Regions from separate parts of the Weizmannia sp. FSL K6-0777 genome, predicted to be linked through region 3. Evidence: riboswitches for the same ligand, from Rfam matches in the RefSeq annotation. Region 3 holds a riboswitch; each other region holds the start of a gene.

Region 1 (5,578 bases), 1.3 Mb from region 3:
CACGTTGATCGTTTTTATCCTGCTTGGTGCGCTGATTTTATTCGGTTTATTCCCCGGGACATCTTCCACGCTGTCCAACTATACCGCGCACGGCGGCTTTTTTCCGAACGGGCTTCACGGTACGTTCAATGCTTTTCTGATCGTTATGTTTTCATACGGCGGGGCGGAACTGATCGGCGTTACCGTTTCGGAAACAAAAGACAGCGAGAAAGTGTTGCCGCGTGTGATTAAACAGACCGTTATTCGTGTCATGCTTTTTTATATTTTGCCAATCCTGGTCATTTGTGGCATTGTCCCGTGGAATCAGGTTTCTTCCGTGGAAAGCCCGTTTGTACAGGTATTCAGCCGCACAGGGATCCCCGCTGCCGCCCATGTGATGAATTTTGTGCTCTTGACGGCCGTTCTTTCTGCCGCCAATTCCGGCATTTATGCCACTTCACGCACACTGTTTAACATGGCACAGTCCGGAGAAGCGCCGCACGCCTTTTTAAAAATTTCCCGGAAAGGCGTCCCGCTCATTAGTATTTTGCTGACCTCACTGTTTATTTTAGCCGGCGTGATTCTGGCCTATCTTACGCCGAATGAGGTCATCAGCTATTTGATGACCATCCCGGGATTTACCGTCGTCCTTGTTTGGATCGCCATCTGCGCAGCCGAACTGCGGCTCCGGAAGTCGTATGCAAAATTGCCTTCCTTCCGTGTAAAAGGGTATCCTTTCATGGTCTGGATTGCGCTGCTTGCACTGGCAGGCATTTTCCTGTCCTTTTTGCTGGGCGGCGGAAACCCGATTGGAATAAGCGTCTGCCTTGCTATTTTAATCGTGCTCGTCGTCCTGTCACTGAGAATCAAAGGAAAGGAATAGGCTCCAGCCGGCTGTGTTGATAAAACCGGTCTTTTGGGCAGGGAGAGGACAGAAATACAACTGCGCGATAAGCGAGCACAAACAAGCGGTGTTGATAAAACCGGTTCCCTTGGCGGTGAGAGGACAGACACGGTGTGCACGGCGTGTCAAACTGCCAGAATGGGCGGCACGCCAACCCGTTTGGACTCTTTTTCGTTTTGTGAAGCAAATGAAAGCGGCCATGATGCCCCGCCTGGTTCTGAACCTGCTTTAAAAAAACCAATCAGCGTAAAGAAAAAAAACTCCCGACAGAGCGTGATCTGATAGGGAGTTTTTTTCTTTATCCCTCCATTCGGATAAATCCGATAAAAAAACTTGCAATAATTATATTGACTTCCATTTATTTTCTGATAAAATTTTAAACAACAAATAACTTATCAAGAGCGACGGAGGGATCTGGCCCGATGAAGTCCGGCAACCTGCAGCGAGCAGCAAGGTGCCAATTCCAGCAAAATGGGTACCATTTTGAAAGATAAGCGCTTATCCTTTACTCGCTGTCTTTCCGTAAAAATGGCGGAAAGTTTTTTATTTCTGCAAGGCCGGCCGTTTGAACCAGGATAGGCCCTGATGCGTATAATTCCTCTACATCAGGATGAATTAAATTTATGAATGAAGAAAGCGAGGAACTTGAACATGCAAAAATTAATTGTCTTAGCACTTGTCGGCCTTGCCGCGCAATTGGTGGATGGATCTCTTGGAATGGGTTACGGGGTGACTTCAACCTCACTTTTGCTAGCTTTCGGGATTGCGCCGGCTGTCGCGTCAGCTTCTGTGCATTTGGCGGAAGTTTTTACAACGGCGGCTTCCGGAGTTTCACATATGAAATTTGGGAATGTCGATAAAGGGATCATTTGGAAACTGGTTGTACCTGGAGCTGTCGGCGCCTTTCTCGGGGCAACCGTGCTTAGCCATCTTCCTGCAAGCACATTAAAACCGTACATTTCTATTTTTCTGATCGCCCTTGGCCTCTATATTCTTACCCGGTTTCTGTTCAATACGCGCGGGGCGTCGAAAGTCAAAAAGCAAACCAGGTCAAACATATTTTTTATCCCACTTGGCTTTGTCGCAGGATTTTTTGATGCAACGGGGGGCGGCGGCTGGGGCCCTATCGCCACACCGGCTTTGCTGTCCAGAAATGACATCGAACCGCGGAAAGTGATCGGCTCGGTGGATACTAGTGAATTTGCTGTATCCTTGGCATCAAGCATCGGTTTCCTCTTATCCCTCGGCGCTATGCAAATTAACTGGATTTGGACGATCGCCCTCATGCTTGGCGGCCTGATCGCCGCGCCGATTGCAGCCTATCTGGTTAAAATTTTACCGGCTCATTTGCTGGCTGTCATTGTCAGCGGCATGATTGTGTTCAGCAACGTGCAAACTTTATTAAAAATGGCGGGCGCCGGTAGCGGCTGGTACGGCGTTACCTATACAGCCATTGCGGCAATATGGGCCATCCTCATTTTCTATACAATCAGAAGACACAAACGGGCAGTTGCCAGCGCCAGCGTAAGCGTCACAGAATAAGGAATGTTTTCGGGCAAGGGATCCATTGCCCGGATTGTTTTTACCCAAACAAATTTTGGCAAAGAATGAACATAGACGCTTCTATTTGAAGGAACAGTGCCTTTTTTGCTCGCTTCCTTAATGTAGAGGCGCTCTATGTTAAGAAACAACGTCTTTTTACCGCGCTTCCTTTACGTAGACGACCTCTATGTTAAGAAACAACATCTTTTTACCGAACTTTCTTAACGTAGACGGCCTCTATGTTAAGGAACAATATAATTTTTTCTCGCTTCCTTAATGTAGACATGCTCTATGTTAAGGAACAATGTCTTTTTACCTCGCTTCCTTAATGTAGACGCACTCTATGTTAAGAAACAACGTCTTTTTTGCTTGCTTCCTTAACGTAGACGGGCTCTATGTTAAGGAACAGCACCTTTTTCGCTCGCTTCCTTTACGTAGACGGGCTCTATGTTAAGGAACAACGCCTTTTGACCTCGCTTCCTTAACGTAGACGGACTCTATGTTAAGGAACAACGTCTTTTTTGCTCGCTTTCTTAACGTAGACGGGCTCTATGTTAAGAAACAACACTTTTTTTGCTCGCTTCCTTAATGTAGACGTGCACTATGTTAAGGAACAATGTCTTTTTACCTCGCTTCCTTTACGTAGACAGCCTCTATGTTAAGAAACAACACCTTTTTTTCTCGCTTTCTTCACGTAGACGTACTCTATGTTAAGGAACAACGCAATTTTCGCTCGCTTCCTTAACGTAGCCGACCTCTATGTTAAGAAACAAAGCTATTTTCGCTCGCTTTCTTAACGTAGACGCGCTCTATGTTAAGAAACAACACCTTTTGACCTCGCTTCCTCAACATAACCGGCCATGCCGCTACCACGTAGCACCAGCAAAAATTATCCATCATAATTTTTTTCGAGATAGCATGCCTAAGTAAAGGCAGCCGCAACTCTTTTAGTGACAAACAAAAAGCGTTCTGCATGAAGATCGCCCAGAAATTTTTTGCGGATCCAAACATAGCTTAGCCCCTGCCACATATATATCATTTAAATAGAGGCAAAAAACATGGCTTAACCCGCGCCCCGTCCGGTTTGCAACCCCTGTTTATGCCGCTATCCGCCATGCCCGCTATCCCTCCCTCGTCCGCAAAGTGTATTATGTTTAAAATGTAAAACCTGTTTTGCTATAATTATATTTACTGGTATTTTCCATTTTTTGAACGGAAAGAACGGTGTGTCTATGAAAACATTGATTTCGTCGCTGCAATGGATGGCATTTATGATCGCCGGGTCGATCGCGGCCCCGATTGCCATTGCGGATGCTTTCCATTTCAGTGCAGGTGAGACTGCCCTGTTTGTGCAGCGGACGCTTTTTGTACTCGGGATCGGCGGCCTTTTGCAAGGAATTTTCGGCCACAGAATGCCCATCAATGAAGGGCCGGCCGGGTTGTGGTGGAGCGTGTTTGCCATTTATGCAGGGCTTGTCGGCAGCTTGTATAGTTCAAGCACTGAATCTCTGCAATATTTGGCAGGCGCACTGATTGTAACCGGCATCTTTTTCTTCCTGCTCGCTTTTACCGGACTTGTGGACCAATTAAATAAACTGTTTACGCCGGTAGTGACATTTATTTATTTGCTGTTGTTGGTGCTGCAGTTGAGCGGCTCTTTTATGAAAGGGATGCTCGGCATTACGGGTGCCCATCAGGAAGTCCGGCCGCTTGTTGCTGTTTTGAGCCTTGTCACCGTATTGCTTACATTCTATTTTGGCCATGTAAAGAAACCGTGGGTCAAGCAATATTCGATCATGCTCGGCTTGATTTGCGGCTGGATTTTGTTCGCGCTTTTCGGTGAAGCACCGGCTATTACATTTGGGGAAAGCTGGTTCTCTCTTCCCGCTGTGTTTGATTTTGGAAAACCGCGTTTTGATTCCGGTGCCGTCACAACCGGTGTATTCATCGGGCTTTTGTTAACTGCGAATATGATTACGTCTGTGCGCGTCATGGGAAATGTGACGGGAGTCCGCCAAGAGCGGGTGCGGAGCAGTCTGTTCATATCCGGCATCAACCAGCTGCTTGCCGGCATCTTTTCCGCTGTCGGTGCGGTTCCGATTGCAGCAGCGGCAGGCTATGTTGCACAAACCGGTATAAAAGTGCTGAAACCATTTTTGTATGGTGCTTGTTTCGTTTCCATCATTGCTCTGCTGCCACCGCTCGTGCATATCATGTCTGCGATTCCCGCGCCGGTTGGTTATGCCGTTACCTTTGTGGTCTTCACACAATTGGTTGGCCTTGCCTTAAATGATCTTGAAAAAAGCCCGGACAAAGAGATTGCCCACACAACAGCAGGCATCTCCTTCCTGGTCGGAATCGGGGCGATGTTTTTGCCGGCTCATGCGACCGAACATTTGCCAATGATGATCGCTACTTTTTTAAACAACGGCTTAATCCTTGGATCTGTGGTCGGCATTTTGACAGAACAGCTGCTGATTTGGAGGAAAAAAAGAAAACTGCAAGAAAACAGCATCCGCGAGCAGTAAAAATTGGGAATGCTGCCAAACAGCAAAGAATTTCCTGCTCCGATTTGCACGGGATCCCGCCGGTTGGCACCTTTGTTGCAGTCATCCAAATGGCCTGGGGCGTTCCAATTCAATAAAAAGGGGCACAGGACTTGATCGCCGAATCCCTTGCCTCCGTACAACGTGAGCCTGTTGCGGCGGTCAGGGATATAAAAAATGCCGGGAAATTCCCGGCATTTTTTATATCCGCTTCCGTTTTTCCACACACGATTACAGATCGGCTTCCTCGAGCAGCCCTTTTTCGATGCAGGTGAGGGCAGACAGTTTTATCGTCCGTTTTTCAAACCGGATGGCAAGGGTGTCACCATCAATATCAACAATTTCACCATGACCAAACACACGGTGCTGGATTTTTTTACCGGCCACAAAAGCGGATGCGTCCTTAATGGCATTCGGGTTCTGCGGGATGGAGACCGTCTTTTTGCCGATTCGGGCAACTTCTATGTCTGGCTTTGTTTTTCCGGCCTTTTCAACACTGTTGACAATTCCCTTCACCGCTGCCACAAACGGTGAGTCCATTGCCCGGCTTCCGTTGCGTTTTTCATAGCTGACCATTTCCAGTGACTTTTTCGCGCGCGTCATTGCC
Region 2 (5,578 bases), 1.4 Mb from region 3:
ACGCGGAATCCCGGAATCCCTGTTAAATACTGAATCATCGCAACATAAATTGTACGGCTGGCTGTCAGACATACAACGATATAAAAAAACAGACGCTTTGGCTCATAGCCGTATTTCCGGACCACGGTTGTAATAATAAGAAGATTATCCAGATCACTAATCAGGTTGAGCAAGTAAATTTTTAAAATCACAAAAACACGTCACCCCTGCCTTTGCCAATCCATTTCGGGAACGGAAAAACAGCATCGCACGCCGATCCCTCTATTAATATATTTGGACAAAAGCAAAAACAGACGCAGCAAAAATTTTTCCGAATGAAAAAGGAATGCCGTTTTCATGGAAAAGATTTACCAGGTGGCTGACTTCATTTTCAAATAGGATCAAATCATTTTTTATGCCTTATTTTGAACTGTGATAAAAAAGAACTAACCTGTTATCTGAATAACCAGGACAGAGTTGCCAAAAATTTTCCTTGCCGTTTCTTTCTCATTGTTTTTTAATGAAATTAGATCAAAAAGAAAGCTGGGAAAAATGTGGGTGTTGTGTTGACGAAAGCCGCTTCGTTTATTTTGATCATTGTGCTCGGTTACATTTTGAAGCGGATTGGATTTTTTAAGCCGGATGATTTTCAGCTGGTTTCCCGCATGGTTTTAAACATTACATTGCCATGCGCCGTGATTACAAATTTTGAAAAACTCTCCCTTGAAACTTCGCTGCTGATGCTTGTTGCAATCGGCGTCTTTTGCAATCTAGTGATGATTGCAACCGGCTATATCGTTTCCTGGCGCCGTACCCATATGGAAAAAGCCTTTAACATGATCAATTATTCTGGTTATAATATTGGCTGTTTTACGCTCCCCTATGTACAAAATTTCCTGGGGCCCGTTGGTGTAGTGGCAACCTGCCTGTTCGATGCCGGCAATTCGGTTTTATGCACGGGCGGCACATATTCGATTGCTTCCGCCGTTGCCAACAACGAAAGAACAAATGCGGCATCTTACCTAAAAAAAATGTTTTCATCCATCCCGATGGATACCTATCTGATCATGCTTGCGCTGTCGCTTTTGCATATTACATTGCCGGCAGGCGTGACCACATTTACCGGAATCGTCGGACAGGCAAACGGCTTTCTGGCCATGCTGATGATCGGGATCGGTTTTGAACTCCGGCTTGAAAAAAGCCAGGTTGCGGGCATCTTAAAAGCCGTTATCATCCGTTACGGAATGGCCATCCTGTTTGCAGCATTCTTTTATTTCCTGCTGCCGCTGCCGCTTGAAGTTCGGCTCGTGCTCGTGATTATCGCGTTTGCGCCGATTTCCGCCGTCTGCACGGCATTTACCCAGAAATGCGGCGGCAATGTCGCCATGTCCAGCACGTTTAACTCGTTGTCCATTTTGATCAGCATTGTGTTGATGACCAGCCTGATGGTCGTGCTGAAGATCGCCTGAATCATGAAAAACCGCTTAGAGCTTCCATCCTCTAAGCGGTTTTTTGATGCGGTATCCGGTTTTTCCGAGCAGCCGTTCAGGCACTTGGCGGCTGCCCGGCCGGTCTTGCGTCCAGTCCGTCATGCTCAGGCCTTGGTGTTGATCTTAATCTGATACAAATCCCTTCTCCGGTCGGCCAGTTGCCGGACGGAGCCGCTGTTGCGGTTGCGGCGCAGCTTCTCAAGATCGACATCGCCGACAACGACGGTATCGACATTGGGATCGCATTCCCCGACAATGCCATCGCGGGCAAAACCGAAATCGGAGGGAGAAAAGATCCCGGACTGGGCATACTGGATATCCATGTTTTCCACGTGGGTCAGGTTGCCGACTGTTCCCGCAATACAGGTGTACACCTGGTTTTCAATGGCCCGCGCCTGTGCACAGTAGCGGACGCGCAAATAGGCCTGGCGGTCGTCCGTGCAAAACGGGACAAAAATAATGTTCGCACCGTGGTCGACAGCGACACGGGCCAGCTCCGGAAACTCGATATCATAGCAAATCAGAATCGCAATTTTCCCGCAATCCGTATCAAATACATTGAGTTCGTTTCCTTCCGCGATCCCCCACCATTTCCGCTCATTTGGCGTAATATGGAGTTTGGTCTGCCTCTCAATCGTCCCATCGCGCCGGAACAAAAAAGCGACATTGTAAATGCCCCCGTCTTCTTCCACAAAATGGGACCCGCCGATAATGTTGACATTGTAGCGTACGGCAAGCTCTGTAAACAGTTCAATATATTGGTCTGTGTACCCGGAAAGCCGGCGCACTGCCTGGTCAGGGCGTTTTTCTTCCAGGTAGGACATCAACTGTGTGGTGAAAATTTCCGGAAAAACGGCGAAATCAGAACCGAAATCCGCGGCCACATCGACATAATATTCTACCTGTCTGACAAAATCATCGAAGGAATCAATTTTTTTCATCATATATTGGATCGCTGTAATCCTGACCGGGAACGAAGCATGATAGACACGGCGGGACTTCGGCAAATAATCGACGTTATGCCATTCCATAAGCGTTGCAAATGAAGCGGATGCTGTATCATCCGGCAAATACTGCCTGTTGATCCGCATAATCTGGAACCCTTCAAGCAGCTGGAAGGACAGAACCGGGTCATAAATATTGTGCATCTCGACTTCTTCCACGTATTCGCGCGGGGTCATTTTGTCTTTATATTTGCTGTAATTCGGAATCCGGCCGCCAATGATGATGCTTTGAAGGTTCATTTTCCGGCAAAGCTCTTTCCGTGCCTCATACAAACGGTGCCCGAACTTCATGCGCCGGTATTCCGGGTCGATCATCACTTCAATGCCGTACAGGTTGAGCCCGTGCGGATTATGGTTGGTAATGTAGCCGTTCGCAGTGATCGTATCCCATGTATGCTGGTCTTCGTATTCATCGAAATTGACAATTAAGCTGGAGCAGGAACCGACGATTTTCCCTTCGTATTCCACGCAAAACTGCCCTTCCGGAAAAATCCGGATATGGCTTTCCAGCTGCTCGTGTTTCCACGGCTCCATCCCCGGAAAACATTTTTTCGACAATGCCATAATATCATCAATGTCTTCAAAGCGGATGTTCCGCACCTCGATTTTCTTCTCAAACTTGGATACATCTGTCTCTGGCACAATCTCACACCCTTAACACACTTTTTCTATTATCATACCCTATCCGAATCGGTTTTGCCCGAAAAGCAGCTGAAATGCCGAAAATATAAGTTGACAAATCGGAATAATATTATTTATCATAGTTTTAACAAATTATTTCTATACAGCTTATCAAGAGAGGGGGAGGGACTGGCCCGAGGAAACCTCAGCAACAGATTCTTTTTGGGAATACTGTGCTAATTCCAGCAAGCGCCAAGCTTGGAAGATAAGTTAAGGAGCCTCGCCCTCTTCTTAACTTTTCTTGAAGGGGGCCTTTCTTTTTTGGATCATCCGCATGGCCGGCCGGACCACCACGCACACACGAAATTTATTTTGGGGGGTATGAAAAATGGCTCATATTGATGAAACGAAAGTAGCCCGCATTATGGAATCATTGCAAAAACTGGAGTTTGGAACAGTGGTCATTTCGATCCATGAAGGAAACATCACACAGATCGAAACAACCGAGAAAGTCCGGTTTGCACTGGAAAAGAAAAAAGCGGCACTTCCCAAACAAAAGATGGGATGACGGGCGCCGGCATTCCGGTTATCTCTTTTCCCGTTGTTCGTGCTACACGAATGCCGGCATTTGGATATCGTCCAAATGCCGGATTTGTTTAAGAGTACAGCGGTATGGAAATTTGCGGAAATGCTGTTTTTAAAGCAGCATTCAGGCGGCCAGCCGCTTGCCGGTCGAGTTCATAAAACCCATCCTTTTTTTTCACTTGTTGGTCGAGAATGAACACCCCTTTTTCAATGCAAGTTGTCCCGAGCGAAGCCAAGACCGGTTTCAGGGCGTAATCGAGCGCGAGCAAGTGGCCGAATGTGCCGCCCATGGCGAGCGGCAGCACCTGTTTGCCGGATAAGCCATTTTGCGGCAAAAGATCCAGAAACGTCTTGAGCAGTCCGGAATAAGACGCTTTATAGACCGGTGTCAAAATGATTATCGTATCGCCTTCTTCCACTTTTCTTAATGCCCCGGTGATGGGCGGGCTTTGCCGGGCATGCATTAAATCGCCGGCCGGAAGTTCCCGGATATTGATGAGCTCCGGTTCGTACCCGTGCCCCCTTAACCCGGCCCTGATATAATCACGGATCCCATTTAATCTCGTATACGCAGAAGGGCTCCCGTTCAGCAGTACTATTTTTTCCGCCATATGAATCCCCCATTTCTTCCTTAATTTTTCATTGCATGCAAAACCGGGTGGCCGCTCCCTAAAATGCGGTTTAAAATATGATTGGCCGTTGCTGCAAAGAGGGCGTGGTCCCTTTTCCGCGGATAAGGGAGTTTTACCGGGCAGTCCATCCCAATTTCCCCTTCTTCGATTAACACTACCCGATCGGCAAGGGCGACTGCTTCTTCCACGTCATGTGTCACCAATATGGCCGTAAAATGTTTTTCAAGCCAAAGCGACTGGATCAGCGCATGCATTTCAATCCGGGTTAATGCATCGAGCGCCCCAAGCGGTTCATCGAGGAGAAGGATGTCCGGCTCATGGATTAATGCCCTCGCCAGTGCCACCCTTTGTTTCTGGCCGCCGGATAAAGACGAAGGCCAATCATTTGCACGCCCTTCCAGCCCGACTTTTCCAAGCATTTCAAGTGCCTTGTTCTTCCAGTCGCCCGCAAGGCCAAGCCCGACATTTTGAAGCACGGTTTTCCATGGGAGCAGGCGGCCGTCCTGAAACATCATTTTTGCCGATCCGTTTCTGCCGGATAAAGGCGCCCCGTTTATAAGGATTTTTCCGCCGCTTGCCGCTTCAAGTCCTGAAAGCAGCCTGAGAAGCGTACTTTTGCCGCATCCGCTCCTCCCAACAATCGCAACAAATTCCCCTTTTCTTATTTTTAAATGAAGATGGCGCAGGATGCGATGGCTGCCGAATGATTTCTCCAGCCCCTCAATCTCTACAGCAAACGCCTTTTCTTTCGGCATCGTTTCCTCCTCCTTTATTTTTGATATGACGGGTGCCACTTTAACAATCGTTGTTCTGCGATTTTTGCCAGCCAGTCGGACAGTTTTCCAAGAAGGGCATATAAGACAATACTCAAAACGACAACATCAAGCTGCATGAACTCGCGGGCGTTCATGGCCATATAGCCAATGCCGGAGTTGGATGCAATCGTTTCGGCCACAATCAAGGTTATCCATGTGACCCCGAGCGCATAGCGCACACCGACTAAGATGGAAGGAAGCGCCCCCGGCAGGATCATATGCCAAAAAAGTGCCGTCCCTTTCAGCCCGTAAACTTCTCCCATTTCGATTAGCGCTCTGTCCACCGAGCGGATGCCATGGAACGTATTTAAATAGATTGGAAAAAAGGTGCCGAGCGCAACGAGAAACAGCTTCGCTTCTTCCCCGATCCCGAACCATAAAATGACAATCGGAATTAGGGCAAGGTGGGGAACGTTTCGGATCATTTGCACGGTACTGTCGAGCAGGCTTTC
Region 3 (5,578 bases):
GTCAATCATGAACAGCTGCTGCTGGAAAAGGAGGGCGTACCCGTTAGAGCGTTCAATCCGGCAAAATACGGCGTTCCGGATTATGAAGAACTCGTTTTTATCGCAAACGAAAATAAGCTGAAACAGCAGCCAGACATTTTTAAAAAATTTCTTGCTGCCGCCGAAAAAGGCCAGCAATATGTCAAAAAACATCCGGAAAAGGCACTTGCCATTTTGTTAAAACATGAAGATGCCTCTTCACCGCTGGATAAAAATGTGGAAACGAAGAGCCTGCACATTTTACTGCCGAAGATGGACGAGAAAAATAAAACTATTGCCGATCAGGACCCAAAAAAATGGCAAGACGTTTCGGATTGGCTGTACCAGGCAAAAATCACAAAAACACATGTCAATCCCGAAAAGGCTTTTGTCAACATAGAAAATCAATAAGAAACCAAAATGACCGGAAGTGAAGACAACATTTACTTCCGGTAGCGTTTGAATTCGAAACCGATGAAGGAGCGATAAATTTTGGCGTTTGTTAACAACTTCCGGACCTATCCCCGAATTTCAAGCACCGCTCCTTCCTGTAAGAATTCGAAAAAAACCGCAGCTGTATGGTCTGCGGTTTTTTGCATGGTTTGCTTGTAATTTTTTGATGTGAAGCAGAAGGAAGGCTCACTGCAACTTCGTGAAGAACCCGGCGTAAAACATCAGCCGCCTTTTGCTGAGGCAGATTAGGAGTAGAAACCGCTACACCCAGAGCATGCCTGCAAGCCGACAAAATGGGGTCGCTGTCTAGAAAAAGCAGGCGCATGGCCCGGCCTTGAGCAATGAATGGGACTGGTTAATATACCATGCTTTCATCATGGTAATATTTAAATTCGAGCAAGTTGTTAGAGGGGTCTTGGAGGAAAAATGTCCAATGTTCCTCTTGCCTGCCCCCAAATCGGACCATTTTCTCCTGGAAAAATGGTAAATGGTTTTTCCTTGCAGATTGAAGGGTTTCCTCAAATGCTGCTTTATCCAAAAAAGTAATGCCGAAATGACGGGGATACATTTTCGGATTGAGGTCAATTTTTTCAGGGCTTAGATGGCAGACAACCTGGTCCCCGAAAAAATTGAAAGTGACCCGGTCATCATATCGGCGCGCCACCTTGCAGCCTAATTTTTGATAGAAATCGGCTGTTTCATCAAGATCTTTGCACGGAATCGCCAAATGAAAAATTTTATCCGTTTCTCTCATGGGAATCTCCTCCAATAAAAAAAGTATCTGATCGCAAACCGAGCCTTAATGTTTCAAGCGCAAGGGCATCCGAAAAAGGGATGTTGGCCAAATTGGCATCCGGGCCGAGATGGTGGATAAAAAAAGCCTGGAGCTGCTTGTTGGGTGCTTCGAAAATGAAAGAATCGCGGGGAATCCCCGAGTCCAGGATGGCCGCAAACATCTCCTCCCGTATTTCACCGTCCCCGTTGCAAATGCCGCTCGTGCCGCTTTCCCTTGCCTCTGTCATCACTTTATATGCGCCTGCTTCTAAATCTTGACTAATCGATTCCAACCATAATGCTGGCGTATCGGCCATTGATTTGGCAGCATCTTTTGAGCCGACTTCACTTAACACTTTAAACTCCTTTGAAAACTCCGCAATATAGCGGCATTTTTCCGTATTGGACAGCGGCAGGGTGCCATTTGAGATTTCAACATATTCGCATTCAAACCGCCGGCAGTATTGAACGTACCGATCCGTTTTTCCCTGGCTGGCAAACTTTTCAAATAAAGTGCCGCCGAAAAAGAAGGCAATGCCGTTTTGCCTCAAGTGATCTATTTTTTCTTCCAAATGGCGTGAAACGACCGATGTCCCCCAGCCGAATTTGACGAAATCAATATAAGGGGCTGCACTGTTCATGGTATCTTTAAAAAAGTTCAGCGGAATGCCATTGTCAATTAAGATGGTGATTCCGCAATCCCGCGGTTTCTCATTGCGTAAAGGCAGTGTCAAACCATGGTCATTCATCTTCAACCCTCACGATCGTTGGAAATTCTCCTGTTGGATCCATTTTCATCACAAACCCGCAGTCTCTCTCTTTAATGCAAAATTCCAGGTCAGCCGGGTTAAATGCAGGCTGGCCGGGATCAAGAAATTTCTTTGCAACACTGGCATCTACAATCTCCTTGATCACTGATTCCGGCTTTATCGTGCCGGAGCCGGTGAGGATGCTTTCCATGTATAACGCGCATGCCAGGTCATCTTCCCCCGTCGGATGGGAAGCAATCATGTTGATGCGGGCGTTGTCTTTGTCTTTCCATTTGCGCCGGACCCATTTTGCCGTCGTTTTTGCATTCGAAAAGCCGGTAACATAGACTTCCTTTGCGTGAAGGGCGTGAAAAACTGCTTTTACCCCGTTTGTCGATGTTTGTACCAACGTTTTGCCGGCTAACGGCTGTTTGGCGATGGCGGCCGGTGAATGACCAAAATCAAATCCTGGGATCGGAAGGCCGTGCCTTTCGCCCGTGAGCAAAACATGCGGGTATTTGTTTTTGATACGAAAAGCCGTTTCTATTGAGTCAGCCAGCCATATTTCTTTTACGCCGCCCAAAAAGGCATGGTGGGCAACCGTAAACGCGCGGATTACATCGATCACAATATTGGCATCTCCATCTTCCGGCGTCATCTCATTCCCCTGGTAAATGCGGATATTCATCCATTCCCCCCTCATTCTGTGCAAAAGATACATAAAGTATATTGGGGGGACGCTTGATGCGGAACTTGCCACCCTTTTCCTTTTTTAAATGTCCCATCTGTTCAAAAAAGAATTGACTGTACCTGTATTTGATTGTATAATGTTTTCAATGATTTCTAAATAATGATTTGTGCTTCTTATCCAGAGAGGTGGAGGGAAAGGCCCTTTGAAGCCTCGGCAACAGGTTGAAAAACACTGTGCCAATTCCTGCAGACAATCGTCTGAAAGATAAGAGAAGTTGACCATTGTGCGCCGGCTCTTCTTATCTTTGTAAGGAGAGCTTTTTTCGAAGGCGCTTCTCATGGAAAGAAGCGGATTAAAATCCAAGTAAACTTCTATGTCTATTTGGATTAGGATGTCATACATAAATAAACAAATGAAAAGTGCATGCAAACATTGCGAGGTGGAAGATTTGCCGTTAAGTGTACAAAACAGCCCGTTTAGTAAAGAACAGGCGGAAAAGTTAAATGAACTGCTGCAACTATTAACGGATCAGCAAAAATTATGGCTAAGCGGATATTTAACCTATCCGTTTGCCGAACAAGGAACGAATCCCCCGGGAAGTACAGCTGTTGCTGAAAAACCGGTACAGACGGCAACCAAAACGGTTACGCTGCTGTTTGGTTCCGAGACAGGCAATGCCCAGGCGCTTGCCGAAGCATTCGCCGCCAGATTAAAAGAAATGCAGTTTACCGTATCTTTTTCGGCACTCGATGCAGCCAAGCCGAAAGATTTAAAAAATGCAGGGTATCTGCTCATCATTACAAGTACACAAGGGGAAGGGGATCCGCCTGACAACGCATTGTCTTTCTATGAGCTGATCCACAGCAGAAAAGCCCCAAAACTGGACGGGGTCCCTTTTTCCGTTTTGGCGCTTGGGGACCAGACATATGAGTTTTTTTGCAAGGTCGGAAAAGAGATCGACAAGAGGCTGGAAGAGTTGGGCGGGGAAAGGCTCTATCCGCGGGTGGATTGTGATGTGGATTATGAAGAGGACGCCCGCGAATGGTTTGAAGGGGTTGCAGGCGTGCTCCGGGCATCTGCCTTGCCGGCTTCAACCGCTGCGGATGCCACCCGGCCTGCAAACACCGATTATTCCAAATCCAACCCGTTCCAGGCGGAAGTGTTGGAAAATATCAACTTGAACTGGGAAGGGTCCAATAAAAAAACGCACCATATCGAACTATCCCTTGAAGGGTCCGGTTTTACATTTGAACCGGGGGACAGCATCGGGATTTACCCGGAAAATGATCCGAAACTCGTGGAACGGCTGATCGAAAAGCTCGGCTGGGATCCGGAAGAACCAGTTCCGGTCAATAAAAAAGGGGAAGTGCTGCCGGCCAGGGAAGCATTACTCAGACATTATGAAATTACGAGATTAACAAAACCGCTGCTTCAGCAGGCAGCCGTGCTTTTCGGAAACAAAGCGCTTACGGCTTTGCTTGAAAATGAAGCGGAGGCAAAGGCGTACCTTGAAGGGCGGGGCCTGCTCGATCTTGTCGAGGAATATCCGCCGGAAAAAGTGGAAGTGCAAGCTTTCGTACAAATGCTCCGGAAAATGCCGCCGCGGCTTTATTCGATCGCAAGCAGCTGGAAAGCGAACCCCGATGAAGTCCATCTTGTCATTGCACTGGACTGCTATACAGCAAACGGAAGGGTGCGCGAAGGGGTTTGCTCCGGGCAAATCGCAGGCAGGATAAAACCGGGAGACAAGCTGCCGGTTTATGTCCACCGCAATCCGAATTTCAAACTTCCGGCTGACCCGGATGTGCCGGTGATCATGATCGGGCCGGGAACAGGCGTGGCGCCGTTCCGTTCTTTCCTGGAAGAAAGGGAAGCGGAAGGGATCACCGGACGAACATGGCTGTTTTACGGGGACCAGCATTTTGCGACGGATTTTCTGTATCAGCTTGACTGGCAAAACTGGCTGAAAAATGGCGTGCTCGAACGGATGGATGTGGCTTTTTCGCGCGACCAGGCAGAAAAAATATACGTCCAGCACCGGATGCTTGAAAAAAGCAAAGATTTTTATGCATGGCTTGAAAAAGGCGCCTGTGTGTATGTGTGCGGCGATGAAAAGCAGATGGCCCGCGACGTCCAGGAAACGCTGCTTGAAATTCTTGAAACAGAAGGCAATATGGCGAGGGAAGAGGCAGAGGATTATTTACAGGAAATGCGACGGGCAAAACGATACCAGCGTGATGTGTATTAACAGAGAGGGGCAGGAAGATGGCTGATAAAAAACTTGATCCGCTTGAAACGATAAAAGAAAAAAGCCGGTTTTTAAGAGGGACGATTGCGGAAGGGCTCAAAGATCCACTGACCGGCGCGATATCCGAAGACGATAATAAACTGTTGAAATTTCATGGCAGCTACCAGCAGGACGACCGCGATATCCGCAACGATCGGCGCAAAAAGAAACTGGAGCCGGCTTACCAGTTTATGGTGCGTGTCCGCATTCCGGGCGGTGTTGCGACCCCGGAACAGTGGCTTGTGATGGATGAACTGGCGCAAAAATACGGGAACGGAACGCTGCGTATGACAACCCGGCAGACATTCCAGATGCATGGCATTTTAAAATGGAATTTAAAGCAGGCCATCCGGGAAATGAACGATGCGCTCATGACGACGCTTGCCGCGTGCGGGGATGTGAACCGGAACGTCATGTGCAACCCGAACCCGTACCAGTCGGATGTGCATGCCGAGGTGTATGAATGGGCGAAAAAAACGAGCGACCACTTGTTGCCGCGGACTTCCGCGTATCATGAAATCTGGCTGGAAGATGAAAAAATCATTGATACAAAAGAGCAGGAAGAGGCAGAGCCGCTGTACGGGCCAACGTATTTGCCGCGGAAGT
Region 4 (5,578 bases), 1.1 Mb from region 3:
ACGTACAGTGAGATTGAAATTACCGATTGTTTTGAAGATGGGCTGGATGTGTTGAAATTTTTGCAGGAACATGAAACAGATGCGATTTTTCTCGATATTAATATTCCTTCCCTGGATGGCATGCTGCTGGCAGGCAGCATCAGCAAATTTGCGCATAAACCGTATATTATTTTTACAACGGCTTATAAGGAACACGCCGTCCAGGCTTTTGAACTAGAAGCATTTGATTATATTTTAAAACCGTATGAAGAAAAAAGAATTGCCGCCATGTTGAAAAGGCTCGAGGCTGCGTATAAAAGAGAGCATTCATTGCTGGGGGAAGAAGGGGCTGTGCCGCGAAACGGCGGGCTGCACCGGAAAGAGCGGGTGAACTTGCGCAAGGGCGAGAAAATTATTGTGGCGGATGCAAACGATATTTTTTACTGCGCCGCCCAGGAGAAAATCACGCTTGTTTATACACAACAGGAAACGTTTGAAATGCCCATGGCGATATCAGAGTTCCAGTCTCTTTTGCCTGAGGATCTTTTCTTTCGCTGCCATCGTTCTTATCTAGTGAATTTAACAAAAATCCGGGAAATTGTGCCGTGGTTCAATCAAACGTATTTACTCCGCTTAAACGGGATGGATGCGGAAATTCCGGTAAGCAGAAGAAATGTGAAACAGTTTAAAGCGCTGATGCATTTTTAAACGAAAGTGAAAAGCGGCCGGCATGAACACGAAAAGTGCATGCCGGCTTTTCCTGTTTTTCCAGGACGGGCGTGACAAAATAAGCATGGTCTGTTTTGCGCACTGCGGTCGTTCGCACATGAAAAGTTAGAATGCCTGCTTTCCGATAGGCCATCCTCCAAGGGGTTGCACTGAAAAAGCGGTCATGGCTTGCTTCCGGTCATACCGTTTGCGCATAAAAGTTGGCATGTCTGCATCTATCCATATGCCATCTTGAATGGACATATAGCGCGAAAGTTTCAGGAAGCGGTTGATCCTATGCCGTCCATTCCTTTTTGTATACCGTTTATTCCTTTTTAAAGCATTCTCGTTCCGAAAATGCGTTCCCTCCTTATTTTCGTACTATAATTTGAGCTGTAGAAAAGGACAGAAGAAACGGGAGGAACCGGACATGTTAGAACAAAAAGCAAACCGCAGCCTGATTGTATTGGGGACGATGATTGTGCAAATGGGGCTTGGGACGGTTTATACTTGGAGTTTGTTTAACCAGCCGCTTGTTGATAAATTTGGATGGCAATTGAGTGCCGTATCGACGACATTTTCCATTTTAAGCCTGGCACTTGCGGTATCGACATTGTTTGCCACAAAATTACAGGCAAAATGGGGTTTGCGCCGCTTGGTTGCTTTTTCCGGCATTTTGCTTGGCGCAGGATTAATCTTGAGTGCATTTGCACCTACACTTTGGATGCTCTATCTGTTGGCAGGGCTTATCGTTGGTTATGCTGACGGGACAGCTTACATCACGACTTTATCCAATTTAATGAAATGGTTTCCGGATAAAAAAGGCCTCGTTTCAGGCATCTCCGTCGGGGCGTACGGGACTGGCAGCCTGGTATTTAAGTTTATAAACGGTGCCGTCCTCAGTTCGTTTGGCGTCACACAGGCTTTCCTTTGCTGGGGAGTGATTGCGATTGTCATGATCACCGGCGGATCTTTCCTCTTGAAAGAAGCAGAAAATGCAACCACATCCGGTACTGTATCCAAACAACCGGCCGGAAAAGATTTTACCATCAAAGAAATGCTCAAAACGAAACAAGCTTACCTTTTATTCATCGTATTCTTCACTGCATGTATGAGTGGTTTGTATCTGATCAGCCTTGTAAAAGACATTGGCACGAGGCTTGTCGGGCTGGATGTTGCGACGGCCAGCAATGCAGTTGCACTCATTGCCGTTTTTAACACAATCGGACGGCTCATTCTCGGCGGTTTATCAGACCATGTTGGAAGAATGAAAGTGGTATCAGGGACGCTGCTTGCAACGGCCATTGCGGTTTCCGTTTTAAGCTATGCCCACTTAAATTTCGCCTTGTTCTTTATCTGTGTTGCAGCGATTGCTTTCGGTTTCGGCGGAAATGTCACCGTATTTCCGGCTATTATTTCAGACTTCTTCGGTCTGAAAAATCAAAGCGCCAATTATTCAGTGATTTACCAAGGGTTCGGCATCGGCGCATTATCCGGATCGGTCATTGCTTCTCTTCTCGGGGGCTTTATGCCGACATTCCATGCGATCACGATTCTCTGCCTGATCTCTTTTGCGATTACGCTTTTCATTAAATCACCGGCTGAAGAAGCAGCCCGCACACACGGGGTTCGACGGAGTGTTGGTCGTGCCCAGCATTCGCATTAAAGCTGGCTGTGCGCTTCAATTATGAACAAACAGCTTGTATGAAAAGAAAAAGGGATTCGTGCTTGAATCACGGTCCTGACGGATAAAAAACCCGCTGGCTGCCCAGCGGGTTTTTCCGGTTTATCCCCAAATTTTCTTTGCGGTATCCACAATATATTTTACTTTTTCCCACTGCTGTTCTTCTGTTAAAAGATTGCCGTGGTGGGTGGAGGAGAAGCCGCACTGAGTGCTGATGCAAAGCTGTTCGAGCGGTACATACCTGGATGCTTCCTGAATTCGTTTTTTGATCAGTTCCTTATCTTCAAGTTCGCCCTTTTTCGATGTAAAAATGCCAAGCACGACTTTCGGTCCGCCTTCCGGAATGTATTTTAACGGTTCAAATCCGCCGGAACGCTCATCGTCGTATTCAAGGAAAAACCCGTCTACTTTTTCGTTTGCAAAGATTTTCGGGGCAATTTTATCATATGGGCCTTCAAAAGCCCATTTCGACTGGTAGTTGCCGCGGCACAGATGGGTTGTGATGGTCAGGTCATCGGGCTTACCTTCCAGTACGCTGTTAGCTACATGTAAAGCGAGATCAATCAATCTTTCCCTCTTGAGGTCACTGTCTGTAAACGGCAGTTTCGGTGCACACAGGCCGGCAAGATAGACATCATCCAGCTGTAAGTAGCGGCAGCCGGCATCATAAAAAGCTTTGATCGCATCCCGGTAAGTTTGGATAATATCATTTGTGTATTCTTCAAGATCCGGGTAAATGTCTTCATTGCGGATCCCGGCATTGAAAAACTGATTCGGGCTTGGAATGGTCATTTTCGCAATCGCCCTGTCCCCGGCGATTTCTTTCAGCGCAATAAAATCTTTTATGTGCGGATGGTCCGGGTTAAAGGAGATTTTTCCGGTTACCCGGACGTCATAAGCTTCTGTTTCAATGCCAACAAACCGGTATCCATGGTTCGGTACATACCCTTCCACCCCGTTCAAATGCTCCATGAAATCCGTATGCCAGAATCTTCGCCGGAATTCCCCGTCCGTTACTGCTTCAAGGCCGGCTTCAAGTTGTTTGTCGACAAGCCGGCGGATTTCTTCATTTTCAATTGCACGCAAGTCTTCCGCCGAAATGGTGCCCGCTGCAAATTTTTCCCGCGCATCGTGCAGCCGGGCCGGGCGCAAAAAACTTCCGACAATGTCTGCTCTGTACGGCGCTTTTGTTAATGTTTTTGTCATCATGATTCCCTCTTTCTGCATATTTTTTTAAACAGCTGCTGTGCGCAGAAAGAAATTGCTTTTAACTGCATAGGCCCATCAAAAAAAAACCTCTTCGGCAATAAGAAGAGGTTTGGATTGCAAAATAGAACCGTCCGCTCTTCTTATCTTCAAGCAATTGCTTTCTGGAATTGGCACAGTTCTTTAAAAAAAGACCGCTGCCGAGGCTTCAAAGGGCCAGTCCCTCCACCTCTCTGGATAAGAATTTTAAATATTATTTGGTTTAAATACACTTTAAATGTTTCGCCCATTTTTGTCAAGGGCACTCGCATTATTTTTTAAAATGGGACGGAAAGATTGAAATCAGGGGCGATGTGAAAATATAATAGTACTAAGAAAAACAAGGAGGGGTTTTATGGAGGCTGTACAATCAAGGCCTGTGTTCCAGAAAGTGCTTGGCGTCTTTGCTGTTTCACTGCTGTTTGCAACCGCGGGTTTATATACGGGAAGATTTATTCCGCCTGCGCTCATGATGCCGCTGATGGTCGCGGAAATTGTAATGGTCATTGCCGCTTTCTGGTTAAGGAGGAAAAAGAGCGTCGGGTATATGTTCGTTTATGCCTTCACCTTTATTTCCGGCATTACGACATATCCGATTGTGGCTTATTATGCATCCCAGGCTGGTGCTGAAGTCGTGCTGCTCGCTTTTGGTTCCACGTTCGGCATTTTTGCCGTGATGGGTGTCATTGGGGCCGTTACCAAAAGGGATCTTGGCTTTTTAAGCACCGCATTGCTTGTCGCATTGCTGGCATTGATCTTCATCGGAATATTCAGCATTTTTAGTCCGCTAACCTCAACCGGGATGCTCGCGTATTCCTTCATTGGCGCGATTGTTTTTTCCCTGTATGTGGTTTTTGACTTTAACCAAATGAAGCACCATGGCATTTCCGAGGAAATGGTCCCGCTTCTGGCTTTAAGCCTGTACCTTGATTTTATCAACCTGTTTATTTACATTTTGCAAATTCTCGGCATTTTGGGAAGCGACGATTAAGAAAAAAAGAAAACGCCCGCCATTAACCGGCAGGCGTTTTCTTTTTCACATGTTGGATGTCAAACAAAACAATACGGTCTTTTTGCTCCCATTCGGGGATGCGCGCTTCCCATGCTGCCCGGACCATTTGTGCCAAATGCTGCTGCGCATCCGGCCCCATCAGCGATAAAAACAGCGCTTTCCGGTGGAGATGCTCTTTTCCATCGAGCGTCTGGATCGCATTTTCGCCAAACAACGTTTTTTGAATACGTTTCGGCACAGCCCCGTTTCGTTTGAATTTTTCCGGGTCATAAAACATTTTGACTGCTTCCTCGCCACTGATGCACACCGCTTTTTGCCCGAGCAGACGGGTTTCGAACAAAATTGCATGATAATCGTCCGTCCGGTTTTTAACGGCTTTCCGAAAGAAGTCTCCCATCCTCAAGGAATGTAAAGGTGCGAATCGCACCAATGAGTAGGTGGGAGATGAATTTCGGTTGGCTTTAGCCAAAGTTATTTTTCCAATCCTTTTCTCAACAATTCTAAGATTGCGGCTGTTCTAGTTGGAATCCCATTTTCTTTTTGATATTGCTCCAATTTTTCTAATATCGTCTTAGGCATACGAATTTCTACACGTTCTTTCTCTTCTCTCATGATTATCACCTCATATTGATTGTACGGATTTTTTACGATATAATCAATATATACGAAATTTTTCCGCACAAAGTGAGGTGAATTGATATGGCCAAGCAAAACAAAGCTTTCAAGTTTCGTTTGTTACCAAACAAAGAACAATCCGCATTATTAGCTAAGACATTTGGTTGTGTTCGCTTTGTCTACAATAAGATGTTAGCTGAACGCAAAGAAACGTATGAAAAGTTCAAGGATGATAAAGAATTGCTTAAAAAGCAAAAGTTTCCGACTCCTGCAAAATATAAAAGTGAATTTCCATTCCTAAAAGAAGTGGATTCTTTAGCTTTGGCAAATGCACA

Evidence for each region. A riboswitch is a leader RNA that binds a small molecule or an ion and turns the genes downstream of it on or off. The one in region 3 is predicted to bind S-adenosylmethionine.
Region 1: another riboswitch for S-adenosylmethionine. It lies ahead of NST70_RS14100 (sulfite exporter TauE/SafE family protein); the one in region 3 lies ahead of NST70_RS07745 (assimilatory sulfite reductase (NADPH) flavoprotein subunit).
Region 2: another riboswitch for S-adenosylmethionine. It lies ahead of NST70_RS14925 (YezD family protein); the one in region 3 lies ahead of NST70_RS07745 (assimilatory sulfite reductase (NADPH) flavoprotein subunit).
Region 4: another riboswitch for S-adenosylmethionine. It lies ahead of NST70_RS13260 (5-methyltetrahydropteroyltriglutamate--homocysteine S-methyltransferase); the one in region 3 lies ahead of NST70_RS07745 (assimilatory sulfite reductase (NADPH) flavoprotein subunit).

What each region holds. Positions count from the first base shown of each region.
Region 1 is NZ_CP151971.1:2,922,627-2,928,204, forward strand. It holds gene NST70_RS14095 (amino acid permease) at 1-862, shown strand, start outside; SAM riboswitch class I at 1,273-1,380, shown strand; gene NST70_RS14100 (sulfite exporter TauE/SafE family protein) at 1,535-2,425, shown strand; gene NST70_RS14105 (purine/pyrimidine permease) at 3,658-4,953, shown strand; gene NST70_RS14110 (ATP-dependent helicase) at 5,203-5,578, opposite strand, start outside.
Region 2 is NZ_CP151971.1:3,109,870-3,115,447, forward strand. It holds gene NST70_RS14910 (tellurium resistance protein TerC) at 1-191, opposite strand, end outside; gene NST70_RS14915 (AEC family transporter) at 534-1,448, shown strand; gene NST70_RS14920 (bifunctional GNAT family N-acetyltransferase/carbon-nitrogen hydrolase family protein) at 1,574-3,118, opposite strand; SAM riboswitch class I at 3,260-3,366, shown strand; gene NST70_RS14925 (YezD family protein) at 3,483-3,662, shown strand; gene ssuE (NADPH-dependent FMN reductase) at 3,751-4,290, opposite strand; gene NST70_RS14935 (ATP-binding cassette domain-containing protein) at 4,311-5,066, opposite strand; gene ssuC (aliphatic sulfonate ABC transporter permease SsuC) at 5,081-5,578, opposite strand, start outside.
Region 3 is NZ_CP151971.1:1,660,432-1,666,009, forward strand. It holds gene NST70_RS07725 (ABC transporter substrate-binding protein) at 1-429, shown strand, start outside; gene NST70_RS07730 (VOC family protein) at 827-1,225, opposite strand; gene NST70_RS07735 (phosphosulfolactate synthase) at 1,209-1,994, opposite strand; gene NST70_RS07740 (2-phosphosulfolactate phosphatase) at 1,987-2,682, opposite strand; SAM riboswitch class I at 2,856-2,956, shown strand; gene NST70_RS07745 (assimilatory sulfite reductase (NADPH) flavoprotein subunit) at 3,077-4,933, shown strand; gene cysI (assimilatory sulfite reductase (NADPH) hemoprotein subunit) at 4,951-5,578, shown strand, end outside.
Region 4 is NZ_CP151971.1:2,749,254-2,754,831, reverse strand. It holds gene NST70_RS13270 (LytTR family DNA-binding domain-containing protein) at 1-687, shown strand, start outside; gene NST70_RS13265 (OFA family MFS transporter) at 1,118-2,353, shown strand; gene NST70_RS13260 (5-methyltetrahydropteroyltriglutamate--homocysteine S-methyltransferase) at 2,474-3,577, opposite strand; SAM riboswitch class I at 3,718-3,821, opposite strand; gene NST70_RS13255 (Bax inhibitor-1/YccA family protein) at 3,972-4,607, shown strand; gene NST70_RS13250 (hypothetical protein) at 4,630-5,025, opposite strand; gene NST70_RS13245 (ribbon-helix-helix protein, CopG family) at 5,100-5,240, opposite strand; gene NST70_RS13240 (RNA-guided endonuclease TnpB family protein) at 5,328-5,578, shown strand, end outside.